Regions from separate parts of the Hyphomicrobium album genome, predicted to be linked through region 2. Evidence: predicted binding sites of a transcription regulator. Region 2 holds the regulator's gene; each other region holds the start of a gene.
What was found. Region 2 encodes LexA, which represses DNA repair genes until DNA is damaged. Its sites were predicted from a motif close to TGTTCNNNNTGTGTTCNG; they were not measured.

Region 1: GIW81_RS07655 (ImuA family protein) is a predicted target of LexA. The motif match lies at 2,681-2,698, and genes of this name have one in related genera.
Region 3: GIW81_RS08880 (adenosylcobalamin-dependent ribonucleoside-diphosphate reductase) is a predicted target of LexA. The motif match lies at 1,799-1,816, and genes of this name have one in related genera.

What each region holds. Positions count from the first base shown of each region.
Region 1 is NZ_WMBQ01000001.1:1,578,733-1,584,921, reverse strand. It holds gene GIW81_RS07670 (DUF1007 family protein) at 1-110, opposite strand, end outside; gene GIW81_RS07665 (zinc ABC transporter substrate-binding protein) at 240-1,217, shown strand; gene GIW81_RS19030 (L,D-transpeptidase) at 1,290-2,315, opposite strand; gene GIW81_RS07655 (ImuA family protein) at 2,939-3,775, shown strand; gene GIW81_RS07650 (Y-family DNA polymerase) at 3,693-5,234, shown strand; gene GIW81_RS07645 (error-prone DNA polymerase) at 5,238-6,189, shown strand, end outside.
Region 2 is NZ_WMBQ01000001.1:711,844-718,032, reverse strand. It holds gene gltX (glutamate--tRNA ligase) at 1-1,275, opposite strand, end outside; gene GIW81_RS03460 (ComEC/Rec2 family competence protein) at 1,468-3,525, shown strand; gene lexA (transcriptional repressor LexA) at 3,519-4,223, opposite strand; gene GIW81_RS03450 (hypothetical protein) at 4,674-4,955, opposite strand; gene GIW81_RS03445 (hypothetical protein) at 5,295-5,642, shown strand; gene GIW81_RS03440 (molybdopterin molybdotransferase MoeA) at 5,958-6,189, opposite strand, start outside.
Region 3 is NZ_WMBQ01000001.1:1,848,401-1,854,589, reverse strand. It holds gene GIW81_RS08880 (adenosylcobalamin-dependent ribonucleoside-diphosphate reductase) at 1-1,738, opposite strand, end outside; gene GIW81_RS08875 (hypothetical protein) at 1,863-2,060, opposite strand; gene GIW81_RS08870 (hypothetical protein) at 2,059-2,208, shown strand; gene GIW81_RS08865 (lysophospholipid acyltransferase family protein) at 2,422-3,204, opposite strand; gene GIW81_RS08860 (YdcF family protein) at 3,208-3,816, opposite strand; gene GIW81_RS08855 (cell division protein FtsX) at 4,009-5,109, opposite strand; gene ftsE (cell division ATP-binding protein FtsE) at 5,093-5,749, opposite strand; gene hpt (hypoxanthine phosphoribosyltransferase) at 5,962-6,189, shown strand, end outside.

The sequences.
Region 1 (6,189 bases), 870 kb from region 2:
GTCTCCTTCATCGTCACCCACACGTGCGGATGGGCGAGCGCCTGCGAGGTCGCGCCGCTCAGACCGGCGACCGCCGTCGCCATGGCGAGTATCGATGTCGGGGCGCGCAATTCGCTTCTCCTCTCGGATGCCGGCAGCCAGTCCAGGGGATGGAGCAGGAACGTGGCGGTTGCGTGATGGCCGGCGCTGGAATAGGTTGCACCGGATATTATCACATCCACCAATCGATGGATATTCGCATGGCAGGCGCCCCCTGGACGCTGGGACAGACTGTGCTCGGCGCGTTCGCCGCCAGGTTGAGGCAGGTTGTCCTCGCTACCGCGCTTGTCGCTGTCCTCGGCCCGGCGATGGCCCGTGCCGAGGTCACCGACGTCGTCGTCACCATCAAGCCCATCCATTCGCTGGTCGCGCAGGTGATGCAAGGGGTCGGCGTCCCGGTGCTGCTGGTCGACGGGGCCGCCTCGCCACATAGCTTCTCTCTCCGGCCGTCGCAGGTGCGCGCCATCAATAGGGCGGGGGTGTTCATCCGCGTGTCCGAGCGGCTGGAGCCGTTCACCGGCAAGATCGTTCGCTCCCTTCCGGACGACGTGCAACTCGTGACCCTCGCCGACATGCCGGGCGTCAGGCTGTTGAGCCGGCGCGAGGACGGCAGCTTCGACGACCACGTCCATGTCGCCGGCGACAGCCACGACGCGGTGAAGGACAGTCACCTCTGGCTCGACCCGGACAACGCCAAGGTCATCGGCAATTACGTCGCCGGCGTGCTCAGCGCGCGCTATCCGCAGCATGCCGAGCGCTTCAAGGCCAACGCCGAGCGGTTGCGTGGCGAGATCGACGCGCTGACCAGCGAGCTCGAAGCCGTGACGCAGCCGCTGCGCGACCGGCCGTTCGTCGTCTTTCACGACGCCTACCAGTATTTCGATGCGCGCTTCCGCCTCGATGCCGTCGGCTCGATCACCGTGAGCCCCGAAGTTCAGCCGAGCGCCAAACGCCTGACCGAGCTGCGCCGGAAGATCCGCTCGCTCAAGGCCGTGTGCGTGTTCGCCGAGCCGTTTTTTCAGCCGGCTCTCGTTGCTGCCGTCATCGAGGACACCGATGCGCGGGCCGGGACGCTCGACCCGGAAGGGTTGAGCCTCGAGCCCGGGCCACGCCTCTACTTCCAGCTGATGCGCAATCTCGCCGCCAGCTTGAAATCGTGCCTTACCCCGGCGACCTGAGCCGGCGGGCACAAACGAAAAGGGCAGCGCCTTGGTGCTGCCCTTTGCAATTTCATTGCGCGCGATCTGAGCTTAGAGCGCGGCGCTCTTGCCGGGCTCGGCCGACTGAGCCGACGTCGCCTTCTTGGCGTCCTCGGCCGCCTTCTTGGCGGCTTCGGCGGCGGCGCGGGCAGCCTCGGCAGCCTTGGCTGCAGCGGCGGCGGCGCGCTCCGCAATGGCCACGGCGTCCTCGTGTGGCGCCGGCTTCTTGTGCGCCTCGGCCTTCTTCACCGGCTTCTTCTCGAGCGGCTTCTCGGCGGCCGCGGCGAGTGCCGCCTCGTCGGCCGACGGATCGACGGCAGGAGCGCCCATGTCGTTGGCGCCCGTGTCGCTGGTCGCGGCGACCGTCTCGACGTTGGCTGCGGGCGTACGCATGCGGATGCTGCGCGGCGGCGCCTTGTAAGTCGGTGCCTCGGCAGCGGCGGCGGCCATCGGGTTATACGGAGCCGGCTCGTCGCCAGACGCCACGGCCTGGCTGTTGAAGCGCTGCCACGTCACCGTCACCTTGGTGCCGACGGGAACCTTTGGATAGAGGTCGAGCACGTCGTCGTTGAGCATGCGGATGCAGCCCTTCGACACCGCTTGGCCGATCGTCCACGGGGCGTCGGTGCCGTGAATGCGATAGGTGCTGGAGCCGAGGTACATGGCGCGCACGCCGAGCGGGTTCATCCGGTGGCCACCGGGGACCCACAGCGGAAGCTTCGGGTTCTCACGCAGCATCTCGGGCGTCGGACGCCACGATGGATTGATGCGCTTGTCGGTGACCGAGGTCGTGCCCTGCCAGCGGCTCTGCTCGCGCGGCACGGCGATCGGGTAGCTCGTGGCCGTCCCTGCCTTGGTGATGAGGTACAGCCGGCGATCGCCGAAGCTGACGATGACCTGGCCGGCGGTATATTTCTGATCGAACGAGACGGTTTGCTTGCCGCCGCCCCATTCCTGACTGCCGCCCCAAAGGAATTCGAACAGACCCTGGGCATGCGCCTGGGACGTCGCGATGGGAACAATGGCAACGGTGAGGGCTGCCACGGCAATAGAACTCATCAGACCGCGAGATGGCATTACTGAATGGCTCCGGAGGTTCGCTCAGTTGGTAGGGAGCTTGAGGGCGATATGGTGAATGCCACGTATATATCAGTCCCACTTTGTCGCGGCAGAGCATGCAGGACACAGTTGTGGTCGTATCGCACCTGCGAGCACGCTTTCAGGATTTTCCGCTCTAGCTGTTTCCTGGATGCACGGCCAAGCGCCTGAAAACCCGGCAAATCGGCGCCTAAGGGTGCGGCATCCCCGTCGCCTGCCGAATCGATTCGCCTGTTGGCAAGATCTCAGCTGTGGAAAATTTGCATCTTAGTGCGGGGGTGGCTGCAACCTTTATTCTCCCCTTTTGTTCCCTGTTTGATCTTGACCCGAAACCTCACCCAGTCTAGAACAAAAAAAGAACGCAGCGGCATTCGAGCTGCCGTTGCCTCGGTTGTTGCGAGAGCGTTCCAATGCTGCAGAGGGTCCCACCCCCCACCCCACCGTCCGACCTTCTGCAGCGGATCTCGCGGCCAGAGCCAAGCCCCAGTGCGTGTCCGCGTAACGGGTTGCGTAGCGTAAGGCTTGGCGGCTCTAGCCCAAACCGGAACGGCGAGTCCCTCCTCGCCGTTCCGGCGGGCCAGCTACCGCACAACAAGACGAATGTGCTCGCCGATTTGCGCACGCGCATCACGCAGCTGGAGCGTGGCGCTGCCTGCCTCGCCTCCTCATCCATTGCACCTCAGCAAGATCAAGCGCCGCGCCTATGGACGCTCGGAGACGCTGATCTCGACCAGCGTCTTGGCGGAAGCCTCGATGCGCTTTCTCTGCACGAGCTGAAGCCCGAGCTATTCGGACCGGACGCGGGAGCGGGCTCCAGCGCCGGCAACTGGGCGGCCGCGCTCGGCTTCGCCCTGCGCCTCGCGGTGCGCCGCCTGGAGAGCATGGAAGCTTCGCAAGGCGGCGCTTCCCGTATCCTGTGGTGCTGGCCGTCCGCGTTTGCGCGCGAGCTCGGCGCCCCGCACGGGCATGGCCTTGCCGCGCTCGGACTTAAACCTTCCGCCTGGCTGTTCGCCGAGACGGCGCGCGCCAGCGATGCTTTGTGGGCCATGGAGGAGGGCCTGCGCTCCGAGAGCCTCGCCCTTGTCATCGGCGTGGTGGACGAGGCGGAGCTGACGCCCGCGCGCCGCTTGAGCCTGGCGGCGGCAGAGCATTCCACGCCCTGTCTCATCGTCACCGATCCGCGGCTGTCGCCTGCGGGATCGACCGCCACCCGCTGGCGGGTCGGGTCGCGCCAAAGCGCCTCGCATCCCTTCGACGGGGCTGCGCCGGGGGCTTCGCACTACGCCGTCGCCTTGGAACGTTGCCGGCATCGCCCGCTGACACGCGAGCCTGTGCCCTCTCTCTTGGAATGGTCGGATGAAACGCATCGTTTCCGTGTGGCTGCCACTGTGGCCCATCGAGCGGATGCACCGCGCGCAGCCATCGCTGGTTCCCGGTGAGGCGCCGCTCGCCCTGGTCGAGGCGGGCACGCACGGCATCCGCATTACCGCCGTCAACCCGCAAGCGGCGGAGCAAGGCGCGCGCATCGGTCAGGCCCTCGCCGATGCGCGCGCAGCTTTGCCCGCGCTGTTGACGCAACCGGCCGATCGGCGCCGGGACCGCACGGCGCTGTTGCGCCTCGCCCGCTGGTGTGGCCGCTACGGTCCCAACCGCAACATCGACGGCGATGACGGCCTGTGGATCGACATCACCGGCGTGGCGCACCTCTATGGCGGCGAGAGGCAACTCGTCGGCGATCTCATCGACAGGCTGTCGCGCTTTCATCTGACCGCACGCGTCGGTCTCGCCGATACGCTCGGCGCCGCGCACGCGTTGGCCCGCTTCGCGCCGTCACCGGCGATCGCCGCGGAAGGCGAGGCGGAAGCCTGCCTCGCGCGGTTGCCGGTCGAAGCGCTGCGGCTCGCACCCGATACGGTGCTGCTCTTGAAGCGACTCGGCCTCAAGCGCATCGGCGATCTCTATCGTCTGCCGCGCGCCGCCCTGCAGCGCCGCTTCCGTTCGGCAAAGGGCGTCGAGGCGGTGCTGATGCGGCTCGACCAGGCGCTGGGCGAGCGCTCCGAGCCGTGCCGGCCGCTCATCGAGCCGCCGGCCCTCTATGTGCAACGCTCATGGCCCGATCCGCTCATCTCGCCCGAGCAGCTCGAAGCCGAGACGGCGCGGCTCGCCGAGGAGCTTTGCACTCATCTGGCATCGCGCGGGCTTGGCGCCCGCCGGCTCTGCCTGTCGCTCTATCGCGCCGACGGCAGCATCGCCGAGGCCCGCGCCGGCCTGAGCGCGCCATCGTGGACGCCCGAGCACATGACCGGGCTCCTAAATGAGAAGCTCGCCGCGCTCGATGCCGGTTTCGGCGTCGAGGTCATGGTGCTGGCGGCGGTTCAAGTGGAGAAGGCGCCCGTTGAGCAGGGTGCGCTCGCGCCGCGCTTGCAAGGCGACGCTCGAGGCGATGCGGCGCAGCTCGTCGATCGTCTCGCCAATCGCCTCGGGGCATCGCGCGTGACGCGCCTCGAGGCGCACGCCAGTCATATCCCCGAGCGCAGTGAGGCGCGCGTTGCCGCGCTCAGTCACGCGCGCGAGCTTGCCTGGCCGCTGCCGCCCGGACCGGCGCGTCCGCCGTTGCTCCTGGAGCAGCCGGAGCCGATTTGCGTCATCGCCGAGGTGCCGGAGGGTCCGCCGGCGCGGTTCACCTGGCGGCGCGTCGAGCGGCGCATCCTCAAGGCGCAAGGCCCGCAGCGCGTGGCGCCCGAATGGTGGGACGAGATCGCCGCCAGGAAGAGCGGCACGCGCGACTACTACCGCATCGAGGATGAGGGCGGCGCCGGCTACTGGGTGTTCCGCGAAGGCATTTACGGGCGCGACGAGGAGCTACCGCGCTGGTTCCTGCACGGGCTGTTCGGATAGCGCATGGCAAAGAAGCCCACAGCCGCCCGCTACGCCGAGCTGCAGGTGACGACCAACTTCTCGTTCCTGCGCGGGGCCTCGCACGGCGAGGAACTGGTGGCGCAGGCGCATGCGCTCGGTATGGAGGCGATCGCCGTCACCGACCGCAACACGCTCGCCGGCATCGTGCGCGCGCACCTGGCGGCGAAGGAAGTGGGCTTGAAGCTGATCGTCGGCGCGCGCCTCGACCTGCAGGACGGCCCTAGCCTCTTGTGCCTGCCGCGCGACCGGCAGGCGTACGGGCGCCTGTCGCGGCTGATCTCGCTCGGGCAGATGCGCGCCAGGAAGGGCGAGTGCACGCTCTTTCTCGCCGATGTCGCAAATCACGCCGAGGGACAGATCTTCATCGCGCTGGCCCCCGACGACTGGGACTGGCGCGCACTTATCGCCGCCGATGATGAGGCGCCGCCCACCGCCGCCATCCTGCCTTTCCCTAACGCAAAAACTTCCCCCTCTCCCTGTTCTTCACGGGGAGAGGGTCGGGGTGAGGGGCAGAAGTGCGCGTCGACACAAGCGGTTGCCCCTCACCCTAACCCTCTCCCCATGCCGAGTGGCATGGGGAGAGGGAATGCGACTACGTTCGAGGGGGAGCTACAGCGGGTGAAGGCGGCGTTGGGCGACGGGGCCACGCTCTACCTCGCCGCGAGCCACACCTATCGCGGCGACGACCGCGCCCGCATTGCCGCGCTGGCGGCGCTCGCTGAGCGCTGCGCAACGCCGCTCGTCGTCACCGGCGACGTGCTCTATCACGCGCCGCACCGGCGCCCGCTACAGGACGTCCTCACCTGCGTGCGCGAGAAGACCACCATTCAGGAAGCCGGCCTCAGGCTCGAAGCCAACGCCGAACGGCATCTCAAATGGCCGATGGAAATGGCGCGCCTCTTCCGCGGGCACGAGGACGCCCTCGCCCGCACGC
Region 2 (6,189 bases):
CTCCTCCAGCTCGGCCGCCTTCCAGCGGTTCGCGGCTTCGAGCTTGGGCAGCAGATCGGCCAGCCGCTGCCGCCCCTCGGCGTCGAGGAGCTTCTGGGCCTTGTCGTCGAGGGCGAGCGGCCGGTCGGCGAACAGGAATTCCGAGGCCTGCACCAGCTCGACGAGCGTCTTGGCGCGTTCCTTGAGGCCGGGCATGGCGTTGAGCCAGTTGGCGCGCATGTTGGCGTCGAGCCGCTCGACGATCCGCCCCCCTTCCGGAAGGTAGGGCAGCAGGTCCTCGATGCGGTTTAGCAGCTCCTGGTCGTCGGTGTTGCGGATGTAGTGGCCGTTCAAGTCCTCGAGCTTGGCGAAGTCGAAGCGCGCCGCCGAGCGGTTGATGTCGACGGTGTCGAACCAGTCGAGCATCTGTGACGTCGACATGATCTCGTCGTTGCCGTGGCTCCAGCCCAGCCGCACGAGATAGTTGCGCAGGGCCGCCGGCAGGTAGCCCATTTCCTTGTAGGCCTCGATGCCGAGCGCGCCATGGCGCTTCGACAGCTTGGCGCCGTCGGGACCGTGGATCAGCGGCACGTGGGCGAAGATCGGTATCTCCCAGCCCATCGCATCGTAGATCTGCGTCTGGCGCGCCGCGTTGGTCAGGTGGTCGACGCCGCGGATGATGTTGGTGACCTGCATGTCATGGTCGTCGACGACGACCGCCAGATTGTAGGTCGGGTTGCCGTCCGAGCGCAGGATGATGAGGTCGTCGAGCTCCTTGTTCTGGAACACGACGCGGCCCTGCACCTGGTCGTCGACGACGGTCTCGCCCTCGCGCGGCGCCTTGAGGCGGATGACGTACGGCACGCCCGCCGGCGCTTCGGCCGGATCGCGCTCGCGCCAGGGCGAGCGAATGGTCAGCGGCTGCTTTTCGGCCTGCGCCTTTTCGCGCATGGCGTCGAGCTCGGCCGGGGTCAGCCAGCACTTGTAGGCGTGTCCGTTGGCGAGCAGCTCCTCGGCCACCTGCCGGTGCCGGTGGGCGCGGCCAAACTGGGAGACGGTGTCGCCGTCCCAGTTGAGCTCCAGCCATTTGAGGCCGTCGACGATCGCCGCCACGGCTTCGGGATTGTTGCGCTCGCGGTCGGTATCTTCGATGCGCAGCAGCATCTTGCCGCCGCGGCCCTTGGCGTACAGCCAGTTGAACAGGGCCGTGCGAGCCCCCCCGATGTGCAGGTAGCCCGTGGGCGAAGGGGCAAAGCGCACGATCGGCGCGCCGGCGCTGCGTGACGTGTCGGTCATCTTGTTATCGATTGCCGTTGAGATGCGGGATTGAGCTTGGCGATGTAGCATGCCTGAGCGGGGCGGTTAAGGGGCGGCAGGGTTCGGGGATGTTCGGTAGGGCAGGCATGGACGGCGGCGGCGCTCTGGCGCCGCTGGAACGCCGCCTCGAGGCCGAGCAGGAACGCTGGTTCTGCTGGCTGCCGGTGCTCCTTGGATGCGGCATCGGGGCGTATTTCGCGCTGCCCGTCGAACCGTCGCTGGTGCTCGCTCTGGTTCCCTTGGTCGTCATGCTCGCCTGGCGCGGGGCGCGCACGGGGCGGGGGACGCTCGGCTCGCTGCTCGTTGCAGCGCTGCTGGCGGCAAGCGTCGGCTTCGCGCTCGCCAAAATCCGCGTCGAATGGGTGCGGGCACCGGTGCTGGAGCGGCAGATCAACAGCGCCGAGGTGCACGGCTGGGTCGAGCAGGTCGAGCCCAAGGCGGGGGGGTGGGCAGCGGTTCACCCTCCGTGTCGTGGCGCTGGGCGACCTGGCGGTGGCGGCGCGGCCGGCACGGGTGCGCGTCTCGCTCACACGCGCGACGCCGGAGGTTGCGGCAGGGACCGCGGTGCACTTGCGCGCGACGCTGATGCCGCCGTCCGAGCCGGCGCTGCCCGGCGACTACGACTTCGGGCGGCAGGCGTGGTTCGCGGGCATCGGCGCGGTCGGCTATTCGCTGTCGGCGCCGGTGGTCGATGCGAATGCGGGCGATCCGCCATTGGATTTGCGGCTGTGGGCCTGGGTGCAGCGCCTGCGCCAGGGTATAGGCGCGCGCATCGCCGCGGCGCTGCCGGGAGAACGCGGCGCCATCGCCACGGCGCTGATCACCGGCGAGCGCGGCGGCATCTCGGAGGCGACGAACGAGGCGTTTCGCGACAGCGGCATCCTGCACATCCTGTCGATCTCCGGCTTCCACATGGCGATCATGGCGGGCTCGGTGTTCTTCATCGTGCGCTTGGGGCTCGCGTGCTTCCCAGCTATTGCGCTGCGCTATCCGATCAAGAAATGGGCCGCGGCTGCGGCGCTGATCGCCGCATTGGCGTATCTGATGATCTCCGGCGCGGCCTTCGCAACGGTGCGCTCGACGATCATGATCGGCATCATGTTCCTGGCCGTTCTGCTCGACCGGCCGGCGCTTGCCTTGCGCAACGTTGTGCTGGCCGCGACGCTTATCCTCATCGCGTTTCCCGAAAGCCTGTTCGACGTCGGCTTCCAGATGTCGTTTGCCGCGGTGCTGGCGCTGGTCGCGGTGTACGAGGCCCTGCGCCAGCGCGATCTCTGGGCGTCGCTGATGGAGGGCGGTGCGGGACGGCTCGCCGTGTTCTTTGCCGGTATCGTGCTGTCGACTCTAATAGCCAGCGCCGCGGTGGCGCCGTTCGCCGCCTATCACTTCCACAAGAGCCAGCAGTTCGCCGTCATCGCCAACCTCATCGCCCTGCCGGTGTGCAACCTGCTGGTCATGCCGGCGGCTCTGGCGGCGCTGGTCGCCATGCCGTTCGGGCTCGAAGCCTATCCGCTCTGGGTGATGGGCTGGGGCATCGACGCGATGGTGTGGACGGCGCGTCGCGTGGCGGAGCTGCCGGGCGCGGTGCTCCCGGTTCCGGCGATGCCGACGCTGGCGTTCCTGCTGATGGTGGCGGGTGGTTTGTGGCTGATGCTGTGGCAGACGCGCTGGCGCTTCGCCGGCGTGGCGCTGATCGCCGGCGGGGTTGCCCTGGCACCGACGCTGCCGGCCCCCGACATTCTCATCGGCAGCGACGGGGAGCTTGTCGCCGTACGCGGGGAGGGGGGCGTGTTGTCGGCAATCGGCGCGCGCAGCGCCAACTTCGAGCTGGAGCGCTGGCTCGAGCACGATGGCTCACCGGGTGCCGTCGAGGAGGCGGCTAAAGCGCGGGCCTTCACCTGCGACGGCATCGGCTGCCGCTCCCGGGTGAAAGGCCTCGACGTGGCGGTGGCACGACATCCCGCGGCCTTCGCCGAGGACTGCCGACGGGCGGCGATCCTCGTTTCACCCCTGGTCAGTCCGCGCGGCTGCGCCACGCCCAAGACGGTTGTCGATTTCTTCGCCGCGCGCCGCGAGGGCACGCACGCGCTCTATATCGGCGCCGACGGCAGCATCCGTGTCGAAACGGTCGCCCGGACGCGCGGCACCCGCCCCTGGTCGATGCCGGCCCGGCGCGGCGCACCCGCCGGGTTCGACCCGGAGGGGCGGCGCACCGCCGGCCTTCAGTAGCGGCGCATCAACCCGACGAGGCGCCCCTGGATGTCGACCTGATCGGGGCCGAAGATGCGCGTCTTGAACTCGGGGTTGGCGGCTTCGAGGGCGATGGTGGTGCCCTTCTTGCGTAGCCGCTTGAGGGTAGCCTCCTCCTGATCCACCAGGGCGACGACGATGTCGCCGTTCTCGGCGGTGTCGCAGCGGCGGATGATCACCGTGTCGCCGTCGAGAATACCCGCCTCGATCATCGAGTCGCCCTTCACCTCGAGGGCGAAATGCTCGCCGTTGGTGAGGAGGTCCGGCGGGCAGGCGATGTCGTGGCTGTGGTTCTGGATGGCGCTGATCGGGGTGCCGGCGGCGATGCGGCCCATGACCGGCACCGACACCGTGCGGCTGTCGATCATAGTCGAGGGCGGCGTAGACAATTCGCGGCTGCGGCTGCCCTCGATGACACTCGGTTGGAAGCCGGCGCGCTTGGGCACGGCGGGGGTCGTCTGGTTTTCGGGAAGGCGAATGACTTCGATAGCGCGGGCCCGGTGGGGAAGGCGGCGGATGAAGCCGCGCTCGACGAGGGCCGTGATCAGCCGGTGGATGCCGGACTTGGACTTCAGGTCGAGTGCATCCTTCATCTCGTCGAAGGACGGCGGCACGCCTTTGTCCTGCATGCGCGCGTGGATGAAGAGCAGCAGCTCTTTTTGTTTTTCGGTGAGCATCAAGCCTCCTGGTGCTCGGCCGGCGGGGCGCTCCTTCCAGGTTGTCTGGACAAAGCGTGAACGTACCCTAGCCGTTCCTTAAGCGTTCCGCAAGAGGGGTTGGGTGCTGTCCGTATTTGCTGGAAAACGTCCTAATTTGCCTTGGGGATGTTCTTGTCGGTGGGCCACGCGATAACCATGTCCTCCCCGCGTTTGCAGAGGAGCTAACATGCTACGTCTTCAGGCGCCGGAAACATGCCGCCCCCGAGACGTCAATAGCGTTGAAGGATAAGCGGGATAACCACGCCCTCCCGGTTTGAACCCGTCAGTGAGGATGGGGAGAGGGGTCCATGACGTGGGCTTCTGGTAAATAGGCGAAAGCGCTGTCGGAATTGACCCCCTCACTGGGAATATTTTCGGCGGTTCTTAGCCGCCAGACAGGAGCCCCGGTCACAAGCCGGGGCTCATTGCTTAGATGTCGTCGTATTCGCCAGGTTTCGTGGATTTTTCCGCCAGAATTTCCTTGTCGAACTCAAGCTTGCGGACGAGCCGTTCGATCTCCTTCACGCCCACCGGGCCAGTCACGATAACCTCGAAATCGGCCTCACTCGATAGGATGCCCTTCAACAAAGTTCGCTCGCCTTCCATCTTCTCGCGCTCCTTCTTCGGAGGCGCGCTGTGTGAGGGCGACGTCCGTGGCTGAACCGCCGGGACCTCGTCGCTCGCATCGTCCTCCAACTCGTCAGGAGCCACGTCTGCGCACCACGCCGGCCGCTGCGCTTGGGCTCACCGACCATGCGTGGTCGATTGCCGAACTGATCGAAGGCGCGGTGCAGGGAGAAGTTGAGCCCGCGCCCGGTCGTCGCGTCGGACGGTTCCGGGTGATTGAGGGTGGCCAATCTTGACCGTTTAGGGGAAAGGCTTGAGACTCCGATTCGTGAACGAAAAGAGCCGCTCGCGGGGCACGCGCAGCGGCTCTTACGATCACTTCCCCTACCTGGCTCGGCAAGGGTGAATCAGTAGCTTCACGATTCAGTCTCGCGTCTCTCGTGCGTGTGGTCAAGCCCGAGCCGCGCAACGTGGAGATATGAAATGCTGAAGAACTCTGGCCTGAGCGGCCCCTGTGCACTGACATACGCAGACATCAATCGCAACGTTCAGCAAGGTCGCCCGGGCAACTATGTTGCGGGCGACCTTAATGAGCACGGCGGAATTACTGTTGAACGCGCCGGTCGGTCTGATCACGACGTACACGGGCGCCTGCAAGACTACATCGGCGTGTATCGCTACTTTAAATTCGGTTATGCACAGTCAGCGCGAGAGGCCTTCGAAAAGGAATGCCGCCTCTATCATGACTTCGATCCGCCGGATAACGCCATCCACCCCGATCGGCCTAACGGGACTAACTGGATGTGCCCTTGCTGCGTGATCTTTGATTGATGTCCGGACCCAGCATCTGCAAGACATCGGAAAGTGCAGCATAGTAGCCATGATGCCAGTACGCCTGTTCGGGTGTACTGGCATTCAAATGCTTCTGATCGGCCGCCACGTACGGAGCCTCATCGGCAAGCCACCTCTTCAGCTTGTCGCGGCGCTTTCCCAGACGTCCAACTATCTTTTGATTTTCCAAACCCATCCCCCGCGAACGCTCACGTTGAGCCGAAGTTCCTCAACGAAGGCCTAAGGACCGAGTGTCCTAAGTCGAAAACGCGGCTGGCCTAATTCACCCAGCACCAGGGGTTGTATTTCCGGCTCTCAGAAGTCGAGCGGGAGAACGCGCACGGTGTCGCCCGGTGCAGCGGCGGGGGCGTCGGGCGGGCGCACGATGAGCACATCGGCAGCGGCAAGCGCCGACATGTGGGAGCTGTCCTGCGAGGCGAGGGCCGTGACGCGCGGCAGGGCGCCGGCGACGCGCTCCAGCGTGCCACGCATGTAGTGCTGGCGCGGCCCGTTCGCCTCCATGGGGTGCGCCAGCACCGCGGCCCGC
Region 3 (6,189 bases), 1.1 Mb from region 2:
GCGGGGACGGGCCAGCTGCCGGCGCGGACTGCAGGACGGCGCCGGTGACCGGGTTGGGCCGGTAGGTCGTGCAGCCCTTGAGACCACGCGCATGCGCCTCGAGGTAGATATCCTTGAAGTCCTCGAAGGAAATGTCCTCCGGGCAGTTGATCGTCTTGGAGATGGCGCTGTCGACCCACGGCTGCAGCGCCGCCTGCATGGCGAGATGCTCGGCTGGCGTCAGATCCGCGGCGCGCACGAACGCATCCGGCAGAGCGGCGGTCGGGCCGAACTGCCGGCGGAACGCAGCATGGGCGTAATCTTCGACCGTTTCCTCGCGGGCGCTGCCGTCGCGGCTGAGCAGACGGCGGCTGTAGCGGTAGTCGAACACGGGCTCCACGCCACTGGAGACGTTGCCGGCGAGGAGCGAGATCGTCCCGGTCGGCGCGATCGAGGTGAGACAGCCGTTGCGGATGCCGTGCCGGCGGATCGCGGCGCGTACCTCCTTGTCGAGGAGGGCAACGTTGGGGCTCGCCAGGAAGCGCTCGGCATCGAACAGCGGGAAGGCGCCCTTCTCTTCGGCGAGTTCGCTGCTCGCCGCATAGGCGGCGTTCTGGATGGCGGCCATCCACGTGCCGGCGAGCTTGGCTGCCTCGTCCGTGCCGTAGCGAACGCCGCAGAAGATCAGCGCGTCCGCCAGCCCGGTGACGCCGAGACCGATGCGCCGCTTGGCGAACGCCTCTTCGCGCTGGGCCGGCAGCGGATAGTTCGAGACGTCGATGACGTTGTCGAGGAAGCGGACGGCCACCTTCACGCGCTCGGCGAGCTTGCCGACGTCGAGATGGGCGTCGCCCGTGAACGGCTTCTCGATGAGCCGCGCCAGATTGATCGAGCCCAGCAGGCAGGCGCCGAACGGCGGCAACGGCTGCTCGCCGCAGGGGTTCGTGGCGTGGATCTCCTCGCAGTAGTTGAGGTTATTGCGGGCGTTGACGCGGTCGATGAACACCACACCCGGCTCGGCGAAATCGTACGTGGCGCGCATGATGCGCTCCCACAACGCCCGCGCCGGCAGCGTGCGGTAGACCTTGCCGCCGAACTTCAGATCCCAGGCGCGATCGCCGCGCACGGCCTCGAGGAAGGCGTCGGTGACGAGCACCGACAGATTGAAGTTGCGCAGCTTGGCCGGGTCGGCCTTCGCGCCGATAAAGGCCTCGATGTCGGGATGGTCGCAATGCAGCGTCGCCATCATGGCGCCGCGCCGGGCACCGGCCGACATGATCGTGCGGCACATGGCGTCCCACACTTCCATGAAGCTGACCGGTCCGGAGGCATCCGCTCCGATCGAGGCGACGGGTGCTCCCTTGGGACGGAGCGTGGAGAAATCGTGGCCGATGCCGCCGCCCTGCTGCATGGTCAGCGCCGCGTCCTTCACGCCGTCGAAAATGGCGCTGAGGTCGTCCTCGATCTTGCCGAGCACGAAGCAGTTGAAGAGCGTCACCGCGCGGCCAGTGCCGGCCCCGGCGAGGATGCGGCCGGCGGGCAGGAAGCCCAGATCGGCCATTCCGTCGTGGAAGCGCTTCGCCCACTGCTCGCGCCCCCGCTTGCCGCCCTTTTCGACGGCCGCGGCTGCACGAGCGACGCGCCAGAACGTGTCATCGAGCGACGAATCGACCGGCGCACCGCCTGCATCTTTCAGGCGGTATTTGAGCTCCCAGATATCGCGAGAAATCGGCGGGGAGACATCGGCTGCGTCGGGCATCAGGCGGTCCTGCATCTCGGCCCACCAATATGGGGGCGAGGCGGCGCAAAGTCAATAAAATGTTCCTATTAAGTTCCCTATAAGTTCTTGTCGGTGCAACCGCTCGCGATGGCCGCCAACCGCGTCAACCCGATGGCAGCGAAGGTGCCTCGATGCCGTTCTGCACAACTTTGCACGCGGCGCACTGAATGGCCCCGCTGGACCATTGATAGAATGTGATACAGCCGCATTCGCAGCACCACATTTCGGGTTCGTGCTGCTCAGTAGATTGCGCGTGGTTGCGACGCTTACGTTCGAAATCCAGATCGATGAGGTTCGACATGGCTAAAGCTTCCACCAAGGCCGCCGCGAAGGCCCGCCCCACCGGTAGTTATGTTGCGCCGGCCTCCGCCAAGGCGAAGACCGCCGTCATTCAGCGCAAGCCGAAGGCGGCACCTGCCAAGGCTAAGCCGGCGGCCAAGAAAAAGTAGTTGTCGAATTCAGTTCAGTTTTCCGCATCGGACGATTTACCGCCGTGATGGAAGTGAATGCGTCGCCCGACAGGGCGGCGCTTTTACTTTTCCGGCGATGCGAGGACGCGAAGTTCGGCCCGAATTTCCACACGAACTGCGCACGTCTGCGCAATTTGTTGATTAATCTATTAAAATCTTGGTTACAGATTGGCTGCCCAACTCGCGGAGCGGCTACGCCAAGATGCTCTCAGCCCGCGCCACGGTTTCGGCCGAGATAGGTGGCGGATTGGGGGAGCGCGCGGCTTCCACGATCAGCCGGCTCGCCGCACCCTCGATGCGCTTCTGCAACTCCGCTTTGAACTCGGCGCGCGGCAGACCCGGTGGCAACGCGTCGAGGATCTCAACGATGATCGTGCCCGGATAGCGGACCCATTCTCGCCGGGGCCAGTAGAGCCCCGAGTTGAGCGCAAGCGGCACGCACGGCAATCCCAGGCCTTCGTAGAGCGCCACGGCGCCCGGTTTGTAGTCGGGTTCAGCCCCTGGCGCACGTCGCGTACCCTCGGGGAAGAGGACGATCTCGCGGCCGGCGGCGGCACGATCCTGCGCGTCACGCACGAGATGGCGCAGGGCTGCGGGCCCGCGCTCACGCCGAACGAAGACGTGCTCGAACTTACGTGAGAACCAGCCGTAGAAGGGAATGAGGGTCAGCTCCCATTTCATCACCATTGCCGGGTCGGTGAAGATCGGGATCAGTGCGAACGTATCCCAGGCGGACTGGTGCTTTGAGGCGACGAGGTACGGCGGCTTCGGCAGCTTGTCGCGACCGCGGACCTCCATGCGCGTGCCCACGACCCATCGCAGCAGCCATAGCGAGACGATGGCGTGGGCCTTGAGGCCAGCCATGGCCCAACGGCGTGGGCCGAAAAGCAGGAACGACCCGCCCACGACGAAGATCGCGGTGCTCAGGTAGAAAAGCACTGCGAACACGAGCGAGCGGATGAGCGTCAGAGACAAGGCTCAAAAGATCCCAGCTGCGGGATTCTCGGCCGGCATCTCGGCCACCGAATTTGGCTGCGTCGAGCGCAGCAGGCGGGCGATGGTGAAATGCGCCGCCGCCGGAAGGAATTTGAAGTATTCCGAAACGAGCGTGCGGGTGACCGATGCATGCAGCCACCAGCGCGTCGGCGGGAAATTGTTGGGTATCACCGGGTGCGGAATGAGCTCCGTGGAAGGCAGCGCCAGCGCCAACTCCGCGAGGCTGCGCGGCATGTGGTAGCTCGCCGTCACCACTATTAGGCTGCCGTAGCCGTGCGACACCGCCCACGCGCGGGTCTCGTTGGCGTTGCCGGCCGTATCGAGCGCGGCGTAGCCGATGTCCACGCAGCAGTCGAACTTGTCTTCGGGAAGGCCGGAGATCTCGAGCAGCGCCTTCTTGCCCGTGCGGCGGAAGACGCCGGAGATCAGCATGCGCTGGGCACGGCCCTCGTCCAGCAGACGCGCGCCCTCGGCGATGCGCATGCTCTCGCCGGTGAGGACCACGATACCGTCCGCGTGGGGATTGTTGTCGGCAGGAAATCGCGTGACGACGCTGGCGAACAGGACAAAGCCCAGTGCCAGCAAGGACACTGCCGCTCCCAGCCCGATGATCAAAGCTCGCCGCAAGCTGCTCATCGCAAGCGCCGCCTACGTTGTCCGTCCTTAGTCGCCCGCGCCATTGAGCGTCGGCGCAGACTACCCGATTTGATCCCTATTTCGACAGGTCTCATTATGCAGCCGAGCGAATACCGTTTTGCCCGGTTGTTTTGCTGCACCTGCGTGCTAGGCCTTGGAATTGAGGATACGGAAGACCCCGAACCGGGATGTCAGCATACACAACGCGGAGATTGCGATAACCACGCCGCCGAGCATCGCATAGCCGGCGGGGTCGAGGCCGCCGGTGCCGATCAGCCGGTGCATTTCGGCCTGCGTGGTCTGCCCGCCGCCGAGCATCTCCATGATCATCGGCATACCGAAGAACACCGCCATGGCGGACAGCGCCCCGACGATCCCGGCGCGAATGCCGAGACGGAGGAAATGGCGCTCGAACTCGCGGGCAATATAGCGGTCCGTCGCCCCCACGAAATGCAGAACCTCGACGATTTCGCGGTTGGAGGCCAGCGCCGAGCGGGTGGCGGAGACGATGATGGCAATGGTTGCGGCGCCGACGAGCAGGAGAATGGCCAACCCGCCAAGCGCGAACGAGCGTGTAACCGTACGGATCTGCTGCTGCCAGCGTCGGTGATCGTCGAGGGAAGCGGAGGGGAACTGCTTGGTCAGGTCGGCGCGCAGCTGCTCGATATTGGGCGGGTTGTCGCGGTCGATCTCGATGGCGAGCAGGCGCGGCACGGGCAATGCCGCGAGCACGTCCGAATTGCCGAGCCACGGCTCGAGCAACTTCGAAGATGCCTCGAGGCTCAAGGCATTGGCGCGGGCGATGCCCTTCTGGTTGCGCAGGAACGCCTCGGCGTCGCGCACCGTCTTGTCGACGTCCATGCCGTCGCGCGGCTCGATCTGCGCCGTCACCTCGCTGGCGATATCCTTCAGCCAAGCGTTGGCGGATTGATTGATCATGTAGACGGCGCCGGCCGTCAGGCAGGCGAGGAAGCACATGATCGAGATCACGAGGGTGAGTGAACGCCCGGTGACCGAATCCGGCGGCACCACCGGAGTGCTCGTCGGCTCGGCTTTCGCCTTGCGCCCGCGCGCAGGCGCTACTTTGCGTGCCGGTGTATCGTCCAGCGAGCCCGTCGTCGGCTCATAGGTATAGCGCTGCCCCGTGGCGGGGCCCGTCAGCACCGTGTCGTAGAGATCGAAGTCGGTCGCCGTCGGCGCGCCTCCCTGCTCCCTGCGGCCGGTCGGCCTGTCATACGATCCGGACATGACCGTCGTGCAGCTCCAGCCGCGGCGCCTTGAACTGCCGCATCAGTTGATGATCGTGGGTAGCGATGAGCACCGAGGTGCCCAATCGATTGAGCTCGATGAACAGGCGCAGCAGACGGCGCGCCATTTGCGGGTCGACGTTGCCGGTCGGCTCGTCGGCCAGGAGCAGCTCCGGCTTGCCGATGACGGCGCGCGCGATAGCGGCGCGCTGCTTCTCACCGCCGGACAGGATCGACGGGTAAGCGTGCATGCGGTCGCCGAGGCCGACCCACTGCAATAAATCGGTGACATCCTCGCGGTAGTCGGCGAGCCGCTTGCCGACGACGCGGAGCGGAAGCGCGACGTTTTCCCAGGTGGTGAGGTGGTCGAGCAGGCGGAAGTCCTGGAAGACGATGCCGATACGCCGACGCAGCTGGGCGCGCTTGGAGGTGGAGATGCGGCTCACGTCTTGGTTAAACAGCTGGATCTGCCCACGTGTGGGGTGGCGCGACATGAACAACAGGCGCAGCAGCGACGTTTTACCCGCGCCCGACGGGCCGGTCAGGAAGTGGAAAGACCCCGGGCGCAGATGGAAATTCACATCCGATAGAATGTCTGGCCCCTGCTCGTAGGCGAGCCCGATGTTTGACAGACGAATCACGTGTCCTCAGCCAGCGGTTTGCAGCATGTGCGCCAGGCTCCCAAGTTCTTCGAACTACGCGGGAACCGGCGATCAATCCGGTACGAATGTGGCGGGTTCGTGTGCAGAGGGCCGCAGATACAGGGTAAGCACGTTATGGCGGTATTGCGGGGGGGATGCAATGTGCTGCTATCCTCCCCTCATCGGGCAGATTGCGATTTGGAACAGCGGTCATGAACGAAGCGACTACGTCACCCGAGCTCGAGGTCATCTTCACCCCCGAGGCGATCGCTGCGCGCCTCAAGGAGCTGGCGCAGGAGATCGCGGGTGAGCGGCTAGAGAACCTGCTGGTGGTTGCGGTGCTGAAGGGCAGCTTCGTTTTCGCCGCCGACCTGATCCGCGCGCTGCACGCGGTCGGACTCGCGCCTGAGGTCGATTTCATGACCCTCTCGAGCTACAGG